2 regions of the Rhodoferax sp. GW821-FHT10B06 genome follow, and region 2 is predicted to be linked to the other one. Evidence: riboswitches for the same ligand, from Rfam matches in the RefSeq annotation. Region 2 holds a riboswitch; the other holds the start of a gene.

Region 1 (6,407 bases), on a different contig from region 2:
TTCTGCCACATTGACCATCGGTGCGCATGATGTGGACCCAGGCGAAATTGACAACATCTATGCTTATGACTCAAGTGCGGCTGGAGGGAAATGGGTGTTGTTGGGCAGGCTGACTGGTGCAAATGATGTTTTCTCAGATACCAGTTTCGCGTTGACGAGCAATTTCTTCGACGACATCGTCTCGGGGTTGAAGTTGAAGATTGATATTGACGCAACCTCCGCTGGTTGGGGCGTCGGATTGACGAATTCCGTACTCAACCTCACCAATAGCAACACGGTGCCCGAGCCTGGTTCTCTTGCACTTTTCGGGTTGGGTCTTGCGGGTCTTGTTGCTGTACGCAAGCGTAAGTCGGCCTGAATTGACGAGTCTCAAACTAAACCCGCTGAGGCGGTTTTTTTTATTGGCAGATCATTTTTAGTGTTTGAACGCGCTTCGCGACAACATCAAAGCGCTAGAGGTTCGTGCAACAGATCACTGTGAGTAATACGTCGGTGGTGGAATATTGCGAGGATGCGCTTTTTCGCGGTGCCGCCCCGACAGTTTGCAGTGGGGTTCGGTGGCTCCTCAACCTGGGCTCGAACCAGGGACCTACGGATTAACAGTCCGGCGCTCTACCAACTGAGCTATTGAGGAATATCGGGTGCATCAGCCTTGGTGGCTGAAATAAAAAGGGCTTACGGATTGGCGTAAGCCCTTTTTGCAAAATTCTGGCTCCTCAACCTGGGCTCGAACCAGGGACCTACGGATTAACAGTCCGGCGCTCTACCAACTGAGCTATTGAGGAATATGACAGACTTAAATTATAGCGTCAGTTTTTTGGATTTTGCAAGTTAGCGATTTTTTACCGTAAAAAGTTCACTCTAGGCCCAGCGGGCCGTGTATGGCCTGGCGCAGGGCTGCGGCGGCACTCTCCGGGTCGGGGGCTGCGGTGATTGCGCGCACTACGGCCACTGAGCCGACGCCGCTGGCCAGCACGGCGGGCAGGCGCTCACTGTCGATGCCGCCTATGGCGACCAATGGGTAGTCGCGCAGCACCTTGGCATAGGCGGCCAGGCGGGCCGTGCCCTGGGGGGCGGTGGCCATCTTCTTCAATGTAGTGGGGAACACCGCACCCAGGGCGATGTAGCTGGGACTGACGCGGTCTGCGCGCAGCATTTCGGCATAGCCATGGGTGCTGATGCCCAGGCGCAGGCCGGCGCTGCGGATGGCATGCAAATCGTGTTGGCTCAGCAGGTCCAGGTCCTCCTGGCCCAGGTGTACACCATAGGCTCCGGCCTGGATGGCTTGCTGCCAGTGATCATTGATGAACAGCAGGGCGCGCGTGCCCCGTACGGCATCTACAGCGGCCTGGACTTCGCGTTGGATGTCGTCGGCATCTTCGGATTTGAAGCGTAGCTGCACCGTGGGTACGTCTGCGCGGGCCATGCGGGCGACCCAGGCGGCATCAGGCAGGACTGCGTACAGACCCAACTGGCGTGGGCAGGGTGCAAAAGTCTGTTCACGCGGCCAGGGAGCCAAGCCGAAATCTTCTGGTGCTGTGGGCCAGTCGCTGGTGTTACCGGTGCGCGCAGCCTGGGCTTGCCAGGCCTGGGCGATGCAATGGGCGTCGGTGGGGATGAAGCCCAGTTGTAAAGCCGCACTCAGACTGGCGTCGAATACCGCGTCGCTGGTGGGCAACGCCATGGCGCTGTGTTGGTCCAGGATAGCCTGGGTCAGGGCAGGTTGCATATGGAACTATTCCTGTGCGTGGTGCCAGAACGGCGTGCCTAGCACCGGCGTGCTGGGGTGGGCGGCCTGCTGTTCCAGCATGGCGCCGGCCAGGAAGGCGCTGCGCCCGGCGGCAACCGCATCGGCAAAGGCACCGGCCATGGTGACGGGGTCTTGGGCCAGGGCGACTGCGGTGTTCAGCAGCACGCCGTCATAGCCCCATTCCATCACCTGGCAGGCATGCGAGGGGCGGCCCAGGCCGGCATCGACCAGCAGCGGCACGCTCAGGCGTTCGCGCAGCACCTGCATGGCGTAGGGGTTGATCGGGCCCTTGCCCGTGCCTATGGGGGCGGCCCAGGGCATGACGGCCTGGCAGCCTACGTCCACCAGGCGTTGGCACAGCACCAGGTCCTCGGTGCAATAGGGCAGCACTTTGAAGCCGTCCTTGATGAGGCGGCTGGCGGCCTCCACCAGGTTCAAGGTATCGGGCTGCAAGGTGTAGTCGTCGCCTATCAGTTCCAGCTTGATCCAGGGCGTGTCGAACACCTCGCGCGCCATGTGGGAGGTGGTAATGGCTTCCTGCAGACCATGGCAGCCGGCGGTGTTGGGCAACACCGGCACGCCGGTCTGGCGCAGCAGTTCCCAGAAACCATTGGGGCTTTTGTCTTGACCGCTCAGGTTCTGTCGGCGCAGCGAGGCCGTGAGCATGGCCGGACCGGCGCGCGTGATGGCGTCGGCCATGGTGCTGGGCGAGGGGTAGCGGGAGGTGCCCAGCAGCAGGCGGCTGGTGAAGCTTTCGCCGTACAGGATGAGAGGGTCGTGGGACATGGTTTCAGCCTCCGGTCACGGGGTGGATGATTTCTATGCTGTCGGCCTCGGCTAGCACGGTGTGCGGGTACTGCGCGCGTGGCACAAAGGTCTTGTTCACCGCGGTGGCAAATGGCGGCTGTGCCTGCATCTGCGCCAGTGCGTCGGCCAGCGTGGCGCCGTCAGGCAGGGTCTGGGGGGTGTTGTTGATGGTGACGTTCATGCTTCTCCTATCGCCAGGTCGAATTGCGTGGCTAGCGCGGACGTGCCGTGTTGCACCAGTTCCAGCACCACGTCCAGCATGGCCGGGGCGATCATGAAGCCGTGGCGGTACAGACCGTTGATTTGCAGCGTATTGGGGGCAATCCGCCGGATCGCGGGCAGGTTGTTGGGCAGGGTGGGGCGGCACTGGGTGGCGCTTTCCAGGATGCGCGCTTCGCCAAAGCCGCTGTGCACGCTGTAAGCCGCGCTCAGTAGCTCCAGACTGGAGCGCACGCTCATGGGCGACATATCGTCGGACTCGATCTCGGTGGCACCCACGACAAAGTTGTTGCCGGGTTTGGGGGCGATGTACAGCGGATAACGCGGGTGCACCAGGCGCACTGGGCGCTGCAGCTCCACGCCTGGCGCGTGCAGGCGCAAAACCTCGCCACGCACCGCGCGCAGGGCCGGCCATTGTTCGCGTGCGCCCAGGCCGCGGCAGTCAAACACCCAGTCGCTGAGGACATCTTCTGGCTGGCGCGGGCTGTGCCAGTGCATGGTGACACCTACCTGCTGCAACTGCACCAGCAGAGCGTTGAGCAAGCCACGGTTGTCCAGTTGTCCCTCGCCGGGTAGCAGCAGGCCCTGGCTGAAGCGGTTGCCGATGGTGGGCTCCAGCGCTGCGATGGCGGCGGAGTCCAGGTGCTGCGGTATGGGTAGGTTGGGCAGTTGCTGGCAGGTGGCGGTGAGCTGCTGGCCAAAGCGGCTGGCCTCGGGGGCGTCTTGCCGGTGCCAGAGAATCAAAGTGCCGTTGCGCTGGAAGAACACCGGCGTGTCCAGTTCGGCGATCAGTTCCGGCCAGCGCGTGAGTCCATGCTGGCCCATCTGCACCACGCCGGTCTCGGTGATGGCCGATTCAGCCAGTGGCGCCAGCATGGCGGCGGCCACGCGGGCGGCTGCGCCCTCGGCCTCGGCTCCGCCGGCCTCAAAGACCTGCACGGTGTGGCCCGCGCGCGCCAGCGCCAGGGCGAGCAAGCGGCCCATCAGGCCTGCGCCAAGAATGGTGGTGGAGAGTGGGGTTGCCAAGGTATCGTCCGTTTGCGAAAGCTCAATTGGGACGAAACGAGGCGCTGTCGTTGATAGAAACTTCCCACGCCAGCATGATCTGGATCGGGTATGAGGGTTTTTCTCAGTCTGGTTTACGTACCAGACACCCCTGTTTCATCCGCAAACCCGGATTACATCACATCGCTGGCCCGATAATTTCAGCATGACTATTTCTGACTCTTCTCCCCGCTATCTGCGCCTGTTGTCGATTGCTGGCTCTGATAGTGGCGGCGGCGCGGGCATACAGGCCGACTTGAAAACCTTTGCCGCGCTGGGCTGCTACGGCATGACGGCGCTGGCCGCGCTGACCGCACAGAACACGCGTGGCGTGACTGCCATCCACCCCGTGCCAGCGTCCTTTCTGAAAGCCCAGTTGCAGGCTGTGCTGGATGATATTGGCGCCGACGCGGTGAAGATCGGCATGCTGCATTCGCCCGAGATGGTGGAGGTGGTGGCCTGGGCCATTGACCAGTACCAACTACAACGCGTGGTGCTGGACCCGGTCATGGTGGCCACCAGCGGCGACCGCTTGATGGCGGTTGAAACCGTGCAGGTACTGGTAGCCCAGCTGTTTCCCCGCGCCACCGTGGTCACACCCAATCTGGATGAAGCGGCTTTGCTGCTGGGGCGCAGCGTGGATAGCGTGGAAACGCTGGAGCCTGCGGTGGCGGATTTGCTGGCGTTAGGTGCGCCGGCCGTGCTGCTCAAGGGGGGGCACCTGCCGGGGGATGCGGTGGTAGACCTGTTGGGCCAGCGCGATGGTAGCCGCCAGCCCTGGCATTCAGCCCGCATTGCTACGCACAACGGCCACGGCACGGGCTGCACGTTGTCGTCTGCCATTGCGGTGTACCTGGCAAAGGGCTTTGAGCTGACAGAGGCGGTGGGCCAGGCCCGGACTTATATCCGTGGCGCCATACAAGCCGGTGCCAGCGTGCACACCGGGCACGGCCACGGACCGTTGAACCACGGATTCGCGCCCTTGCCCATGCAGGTTCTAGGCGTTTGAGGGTTTATAGGAAATAGACCTGTAGCGCAGGTATTACCTGCGCAAGCAGCTATTTTTTCTATAGCGCGTAGGTGATGCGCAAAGGCCGCGTCAACCAAGCTACGAAGAATACCAGGGCCAGCGTGGGCAGGGCGGCGCCGAACTGTGGCGCGTAGTTGGTCAGCAGGTGGTAGGCCACAATGCCGGCCACCCATAACAGGGCAGCGCTGGGCTCCACCAGGCGTTGTGATGCGGTGGCCGTGCCCTGTGACAGGCGGCCCAGGATCACACCGTACAGGGGCACGAACACCGAGCTCAGCAGTGTCAGAAATGGCTCCAGGCTGTGCATGGGCAGCACCAGCGCCAGGCCGGTGCAGGCCACGGCCAGCAGCAGGCCCCAACGGCGCACGCTCCACCAGGGGGCGAGGCTGTGGGCGGATACCGCACCCGAATACACGTCGCCGTAGGCGTTGTCGATCTCGTCCACCAGGATCAGCCCCAGCGCCAGCAGGCCGCCCTGGGCTAGCAGCAATGCGGTGACCAGGCCGGTATCCGGGCCGGCCACGGTCACCACCATCACGCCCAGTGCATAGCACCAAATATTTGCCAGCGCATAGCCCAGCCAGGTGCCGCTCATGGCGCTGCGGCCTTGGCGGCCGTGGCGCGCATAGTCGGCCACCAGCGGCAGCCAGGACACGGGCATGGCGATCACCAGGTCCATGGCCGACAGCAGGCCCATGCTGCCGTCGCCCGGCCGGGTCCAGAAGGCGTGTAGGTCAGATTCCATCAGCTTGTGGCCGAACTGCCAGCTCAGCCATAGCAGGGACAGCACCACCAGCGGCAGGCCGTAGCGGCTGATGAATTTGCGCACCAGGGTCAGCATGGAGCCGGCCATCAGCGCAGTCAGCAGTGCGCCCCATAGCAGGGTCACCAGCAGCGTACCTTGGCTGCCTTGCGGTATCCAGCCGAAATGTTCCTGGGCAATGGCCAGGGTGCCGTCGCGCATCACCACCAGCTCAAATGCGGTCCAGCCCAGCAGTTGCACAATGTTCAGCACCACCGGCAGGCGCGCAAAGCCGCTGCCATAGGTGGCGTGCATCAGGCCGGCGCTGGAGAGGCCGCTGTCACAGCCAATGCGCGCCGTCCAGGCCAGCAGACCGGAGCCAACGAGAGAGCCCAGCACAATCGCCAGCACGGCATCGCGCGTGCCTACGGCGGGCACCAGGTAGGCGCCGATCTGCATCACCAGCAGACCCACTCCTAGGCTGAACCAGAGTGCGGCATGGGCCGACCAGCCGAAGACGCGCTGCGCCTGCGGTATCGGCGTCAAGGCCTCGTTATTGAAAAAGGATGGCTGAGCCATGTGTTTGCTCCATACAAATGATGCCGGTCAGTGGGCCTGTAGCTCGCGGGCCAGTGCTGGCGCAGGGACGCAAGATTTTATCGTGGCGCCATCTTGTGGTGCATAGGGCGTCTGGCGTAGGCGTTAGCTGTTTAAAGTGCTATTAATTTTATAGCGATACAATCGGCGGCTGTTTTTGGGCCGGTGCGTGCTGCGCCGGCCCGAGCATTCTTACCCCCACATCCCTGAATACTATG
Region 2 (6,407 bases):
GGCTGTCGCGGAAGCGCACTTCGATCTTGGTGGGGTGCACGTTTACGTCCACCCGGGTCGGGTCGATCTCCACATACAGCGCATACACCGGCTGGCGCTGGCCGTGCAGCACGTCCTCATACGCGCTGCGGGCGGCGTGGGTGATGACCTTGTCGCGCACAAAGCGGCCGTTGACGTAGGCAAACTGCTGGTCGGGCCGGGCCCGCGCCGCGTCGGGAATGCCGACCCGGCCCCAGACGCGCACGGCCTGGCCGCCGTCGTCGCGCATGGAGCTGCGGTGGTCTACCGCCACCGAGCGCTCGGTGAAGTCATCGCCCAGCACGTCGCGCAGGCGCTCGGACAGCGCGTCAATGCTGTGGGGTGCAGGGCAGGCGAGCCATTGCTCGACCAGTTTGCCCTCGTGCCAGATGGCAAAGCCTACGTCGGGCCGGGCCAACGCATGTCGGCGCACGGCTTCCACGCAGTGGGCCAGCTCGGTGGCATCGGTCTTCAAGAACTTGCGGCGGGCCGGGGTGCTGAAGAACAGCTCTTTCACCTCTACCGTGGTGCCGGTGCTGCGCGCCACGGGCTTTAGTTCGCCGCTGCGGCCATCCAGCAGAAATGCATTTGATTGGCCGCTGGCGCGCGAGGCGATTGCCATGTCAGCTATGGAGTTGATAGCGGCCAGGGCTTCGCCACGGAAGCCCATGGTGCCCACGGATTCCAGCTCATGCAGGTCGCGGATCTTGCTGGTGGCGTGGCGCTTCAGGGCGATGGGCAGCTCTTCCATCGGGATGCCTCCGCCATCGTCTTCCACCGCAATGAGCCGCACGCCGCCGGCCAGCAGGCGCAGCGTGATCTGCGTGGCGCCAGCGTCCAGCGCGTTGTCGACCAGCTCGCGCACCACGGATGCCGGGCGCTCCACCACTTCGCCTGCGGCGATCTGGCTGATGAGTTCATCGGGCAGCTCGCGGATGACGCGGCGGGGACTGGGGGACAGCAGGGGGGGGGAGATGGGGGCGTTCACCGGGTGATTTTAGAGGGCGGCGCAGATCGGCCGCAGTCACTGCGCGACCTGAGGGGCGCTGGCGGGTTTATAGCCACAAGTCCTGGCTGCTAGCCAGTTCCAGTCCGCGCCTTTGCATGTCCTGCAAAAACATTTCGTGCTGCAGCTGGAAGCCGCCCACCGGGCTCATGCAGTCGGTCAGCAGCACGATGCGCTGGGGTTTGTGGCGCGCCAGGTGGTCCACGATGTGCTCGGTGGTGGCGCGCACGCAGTGGCTGCTGGCCTCGCCGGCAATCAGCAGGGTGTCGGCCTGGTCCATGGCGGCCATCAGCGTGTGGTTCAGGCCGGTGGCCTCGTCCTGCGCATCGGGCACCTCGGCCATGACCGCGCTGTAGTGTTCGGTCCAGGGGTTGCTCCCCTTGCTCAGCTTGGTGACGCTACGGCCCTGCTGGTCTTCCCAGGCGCTGTAGGCGGCGTGCACATCGGCGTGTACGTTGTGGCCCCAGGTGCCGATCTCGCAGTGCACCGGCCAGACCATCAGGGTGTAGCGGCCGCGCGCCTCCAACGCATCCAGGTAGGCCAGGCTGCGGCCCAGGTGGGCGGGGTTGCGCGGCCGATACAGGCCGGCGTTCACATCCGCCGCCGTGATGGTGGTGAAGGGAGTGACGGCGCTGCCGTCGCCTTGCAGCCAGAAGGTGGGGTGGGCGATGTCCAACCGGTGGTGCGAGTCCAGCGTAATGGTGATGTCGGTCAGCCGGGCCGCATATTCGCGGATGAAGGCTGCCAGCCGCTGCATGTCGGCATGGGCGCCGGTGACCGGCAGGGCAGGGCTGCCGCCAGCACCTGGGGGGAGATCGCAAAAATCGTTCTGGGGGTCGATGATGAGCAGATGGGTGTGGCGTGTCATGGCTGTCTTCCGTTTGTCTTGCGATGCTGGCGATAATCGGTGCCCATGGACATTCTCATGCAACTTCTCGACTTCATTCTGCACGTGGACAAGCACCTGCAGGCTTTTGTAAGCAATTACGGCTTGTGGGTTTACGCCCTGCTGTTTCTGATCATTTTTGTGGAGACCGGCGTTGTTGTGATGCCGTTCCTGCCGGGGGACTCGCTGCTGTTTGTGGTGGGCGCCATGTGCGGTGTGGGGCTGATGTCCTATCCGCTGTCGGTCGGGCTGCTGCTGGCCGCGGCGATTTTGGGCAACCAGAGCAATTACGCCATCGGCCGTTATTTAGGCCCCAAGGTATTCCAGTGGGAAGATTCGCGCTTTTTCAACAAGAAGGCCTTCAACCAGGCCCATGCGTTTTACGAGCGCTATGGCGGCCTGACCCTGGTGGCTGCACGCTTTATGCCGTTCCTGCGCACTTTCGCGCCGTTTGTGGCGGGCGTGGCGGTGATGAATCGGGCCAAGTTTGTGTTTTTTGACGTGCTGGGGGGCGTGCTGTGGGTGGTGGGCATCGTCACCATCGGCTACTTCTTTGGCAATTTTCCCTGGGTCAAGCAGAACCTGGACAAGATCATCTGGGCCATGATTCTGGTACCCACGGCCCTGGTTGCCATCGGCGCCCTGAAGGGCCGTATGACCGCCAAGGCTTAGTATTCCACTTGCCTAAAAAATAGGCGCTGTAAGCTTTGTCTTTGTAAATCAAGGACTTAGCCTGCATATACAAACGCTTGCCCGGGTTATCCACAAGTTTGTCCAGCGCCAGCAGGGAGAACTCTACAATCCCACGCTTCACCGGGGGTGCCTGCTTTGAAGCGGGCTGAGAAATACCCCACACACCTGATCTGGGTCATGCCAGCGTAGGGAGCGTGATGGGGCTGCGGCCTTCCATGCGACCCGCGCCGGCGCATTGAAAGGCAAGCATGTTCCACCGCCGCGCTTCTAGTACACGCCGTACGCTCACCTGGGCCGCCACTGCGCTGGCCGCACTCTGCACCTTCCCCGCCCTGGCGGCCGACAAGGAGCTGCGTGTGCTGGTGCACAGCTCTTTTGATTTGCCCAAGCCCTTGCTGGCCCAGTTCGAGGCCGATGCCGGCGTCAAGCTCAGCCTGATCAAGGCCGGGGATGCGGGTGAAATGCTGAACAAGCTGATACTGACCCGCGCGCAGCCCATTGCCGACGTGGTGTTTGGCCTGGACAACGCGCTGGTGGCCAAGGCCCAGGCCGCCAAGGTGCTGGAGCCCATGACCTATACCCAGGGCTCGCCGGTGACACAGGTAGGCACGAATGTGGTGGCGGTGGACTACGGTTTCGTCACGCTGAATTTCGACAAGGCCGCCTTTGCCAAGAGCGGCCTGGCCTTGCCCAAGACGCTGGAGGATTTGACCCAGCCGGCCTACCGTAACCTGCTGGTGGTGCCCAACCCCGCCACCTCCAGCCCCGGCTACGCTTTCTTGCTGGCTACCGTGGCCGGCATGGGCGAGGAGAAAGCCTTTGACTGGTGGGGCCGCATGCGTGCCAACGGCGTGAAGGTGGTTAAGGGCTGGACCGAGGCCTACTACACCGAATTCAGCCGCAACGGCGGCAGCCGCCCGCTGGTGGTCAGCTATGCCACCAGCCCGGCGGCCGAGGTGTTCTACAGCAAGGAAAAGATCAGCGAGTCGCCCACCGCCAACCTGTTCCTCAAAGGCGGCGTGTTCCGCCAGGTCGAGGGCGTGGCCTTGGTCGCGGGTGGCGGGCAGCGCGAAGCCGCCGCCAAGTTCATCCGCTTCATGCGCGCTGGCACGGTGCAGCAAGCCTTGCAAACCAGCATGTGGATGTACCCGGTGGAGGCCCACACGCCCCTGGCCGATGTGATGCGCCATGCGGTCGAGCCCACCGCGTTTGAAAGTCTGCCCGCCGAGACCATTGCCGACAAGGGCACGGCCTGGATCGCACGCTGGACGCAGGTGGTTCTGAAATAGTGGCCATCACACGCCGCCAGAGTGTGCTGGCAGCGCTGCCGCTGCTGTGCCTGGCGGTGCTGCTGGTGGCACCGGTGCTGCGGCTCGGGTTTGAAGGTTTTTGGGGTGAGCTGGCCACCGGACCCACGCCGTCGCTTTGGGCGGTATGGACCGACCCGTATCTGCGCTGGCGCGTGCTGTGGTCGCTTTTGCAGGCGGGCGCCACCTGTGTCGCCGCTTTGCTGCTGGGCTTGCCCGTGGCCTGGGTGCTGGCGCGTTGGGAGTTTGCCGGGCGCCGCCTGGTGTTGCGCCTGCTGATGCTGCCGTTCGTGGTGCCCACCCTGGTGGCGGCAGTGGGCGTGCTGGCGCTGTGGGGGCCGCGTGGTCTGTTGAGCAATGCCTTGGGGCTGGAGCTACAGGACTCGCCCTGGCTGCTGCTGTATGGCAATTTGTTTTTCAATCTGTGCGTGGTGGTGCGGGCTGGGGTGGAGGCGCTGGAGCAGGTCAATGCCCAGCGTGTGGCCGCCGCGCGCAGCCTGGGTGCCAGCCCGTGGCGGGCCTTCTGGCGGGTGGAGTGGCCGGCGATCGCACCCTGGCTGGCGTCCAGCCTGTGCCTGGTGTTCTTGTATTGCTTTGCCGGTTTTGGCCTGGCCCTGGTGTTGGGGGGCCAGCGCTATGCGACGGTGGAGGTGGAGATCTACAGCCTGGTCGCGCACGAGCTGCAGCTGGCCCCGGCGAGCTTGCTGGCGCTGTGGATGCTGCTGCTGACCGGTGCCGTGGCCTGGGGCTATGCCGCCATCGAAAAGCGCCTGGCCGTGCCCGGCCGTGTGCAGCCCATCGCGCGCCGCCGCCCCAATCGACCCGTGCATTGGCTGGGCGTGTGGGGCGCATGTGCTGTGCTGATTTTTTTCTGCGCTGCACCTATCGCGGCGATTCTGTGGCGGGCGGTGCACGCGGGCTGGCAGATCTGGGCCGTGCTGCTGGAGGCCGATACCCTGGTCGCGCTGTGGAATACCTTACGCTTTTCGGCTGTGGCCCTGTTACTGGCCAGCGTGCTGGGGCTGCTGCATGCGCTGGCGGCACAGCAGTCGCTGGCGATGCGCGCGGCGGCCTTTTTGCCGTTTGTGGTGTCGCCGATCACCGTGGCCTTTGGCCTTTTGTTGCTGTACCCGCAGTGGACTGCTAGTCTGGCACTGCTGCTGTGCGCCTATGCCGTGCTGGCTTACCCCTTTGTCGCCAAGTCCCTGGCAGCCGCTTTGGACAGCCTGCCCGCGCATGTGTCCCAGGCGGCGCGCAGCCTGGGCGCCAGCCCCTGGCGGCTGTTCTGGCGTGTCACGCTGCCGCTGGTCGCACCCGCGTTGCGCCGCGGCATGGCATTTGCAGCCGCCACGGCGCTCGGCGAGTTTGCGGTCACGCTGTTTTTATCCCGCCCCGAATGGGCCACGCTCACCACCCTGGTCTACCAGCGCCTGGGCCGGCCCGGTGCTGCCAATGGCGACGCGGCGCTAGTGCTGGCCTGCCTGCTGATGGCGCTGGCCTTGGCGGCGTTTGCGTTGATCGAAGGCCCGCGACGGGCGGAACCCACCCATCCTCCCCATGCTTGAACTGCGATCCATCACCAAACATTACGGCTCTCGACTGCTGGCCGACCAGCTCAGCCTGCAGGTGGCCGAGGGCGAAATCGTGGCCCTGCTGGGCCCGTCCGGCAGTGGCAAAAGTACGCTTTTGAAAATAGCGGCCGGGTTGGAGGAGGCCGAGTCCGGCAGCGTCTGGTTCGATACGCAGGACATCACCCGGCTGCCACCCGAGCGGCGCGGCTTCGCCCTGATGTTCCAGGACTTCGCGCTGTTTCCACACCTGGACGTGCGCGACAACGTGGCTTTCGGCTTGGTGGAGCAACGAGTGAAAAAGGCCGAGGCCCGCCAGCGCGCCGAGGCCATGCTGGCGCGTTTCGGCCTGGCCAGCCATGCCCGCCACCGCGTATGGACCTTGTCTGGCGGAGAGCAGCAGCGTGTGGCCCTGGCCCGTGCCCTCATCACCGCGCCGCGCGCCTTGCTGCTGGACGAGCCGTTTTCCGCGCTGGATGCGGCCCTGCGCCAAAGCCTGCAGGCCGAGTTTCGCCAGCGTATCTTCGAGGCCGGCATGGCTGCCGTGTTGGTAACGCACGACGAGGGCGAAGCCCGTGCCATGGCCACACGTGGCCTGCGCCTGGTGGACGGGCGTCTGCAGAGGCTTTGGTAGTTGCTATTGATTCAATAGCTGACTGCGGAGTATCTATCTGCGCTATCGGGCATTTTCACCACTGGTTTTTAAGTGCCTTGCAGGCTGGATCTAGGCGGCGTTGGGTGCGGCTGTGTGTGCCGGTCATGCACCTAAAGTGTGACTTATCGCAAACAAACTCGGCTTATGCGCACATATTCGTGCACGCGCGCACCCACTTTGTGCGATACTAGGGTTAACCCTAGAAAGGGTAAACCTCTAAATTTGGAGTTCTAGCTATGAACATCGCTCTCTTCTTTTTGTTGTCCGCTCGGCG

What was found. A riboswitch is a leader RNA that binds a small molecule or an ion and turns the genes downstream of it on or off. The one in region 2 is predicted to bind thiamine pyrophosphate.
Region 1: another riboswitch for thiamine pyrophosphate. It lies ahead of AC07O2_RS21190 (FAD-dependent oxidoreductase); the one in region 2 lies ahead of AC07O2_RS03930 (thiamine ABC transporter substrate-binding protein).

The regions. Positions count from the first base shown of each region.
Region 1 is NZ_JBWKNO010000017.1:32,061-38,467, reverse strand. It holds gene AC07O2_RS21220 (PEP-CTERM sorting domain-containing protein) at 1-358, shown strand, start outside; tRNA gene AC07O2_RS21215 (tRNA-Asn) at 559-634, opposite strand; tRNA gene AC07O2_RS21210 (tRNA-Asn) at 710-785, opposite strand; gene thiE (thiamine phosphate synthase) at 857-1,729, opposite strand; gene AC07O2_RS21200 (thiazole synthase) at 1,736-2,536, opposite strand; gene thiS (sulfur carrier protein ThiS) at 2,541-2,738, opposite strand; gene AC07O2_RS21190 (FAD-dependent oxidoreductase) at 2,735-3,802, opposite strand; TPP riboswitch at 3,847-3,944, opposite strand; gene thiD (bifunctional hydroxymethylpyrimidine kinase/phosphomethylpyrimidine kinase) at 3,987-4,829, shown strand; gene AC07O2_RS21180 (purine-cytosine permease family protein) at 4,888-6,171, opposite strand; gene AC07O2_RS21175 (hypothetical protein) at 6,405-6,407, shown strand, end outside.
Region 2 is NZ_JBWKNO010000002.1:235,861-242,267, reverse strand. It holds gene mutL (DNA mismatch repair endonuclease MutL) at 1-1,006, opposite strand, end outside; gene AC07O2_RS03940 (cysteine hydrolase family protein) at 1,074-1,892, opposite strand; gene AC07O2_RS03935 (VTT domain-containing protein) at 1,938-2,582, shown strand; TPP riboswitch at 2,716-2,813, shown strand; gene AC07O2_RS03930 (thiamine ABC transporter substrate-binding protein) at 2,852-3,892, shown strand; gene AC07O2_RS03925 (ABC transporter permease) at 3,892-5,475, shown strand; gene AC07O2_RS03920 (ABC transporter ATP-binding protein) at 5,468-6,112, shown strand; gene AC07O2_RS03915 (hypothetical protein) at 6,370-6,407, shown strand, end outside.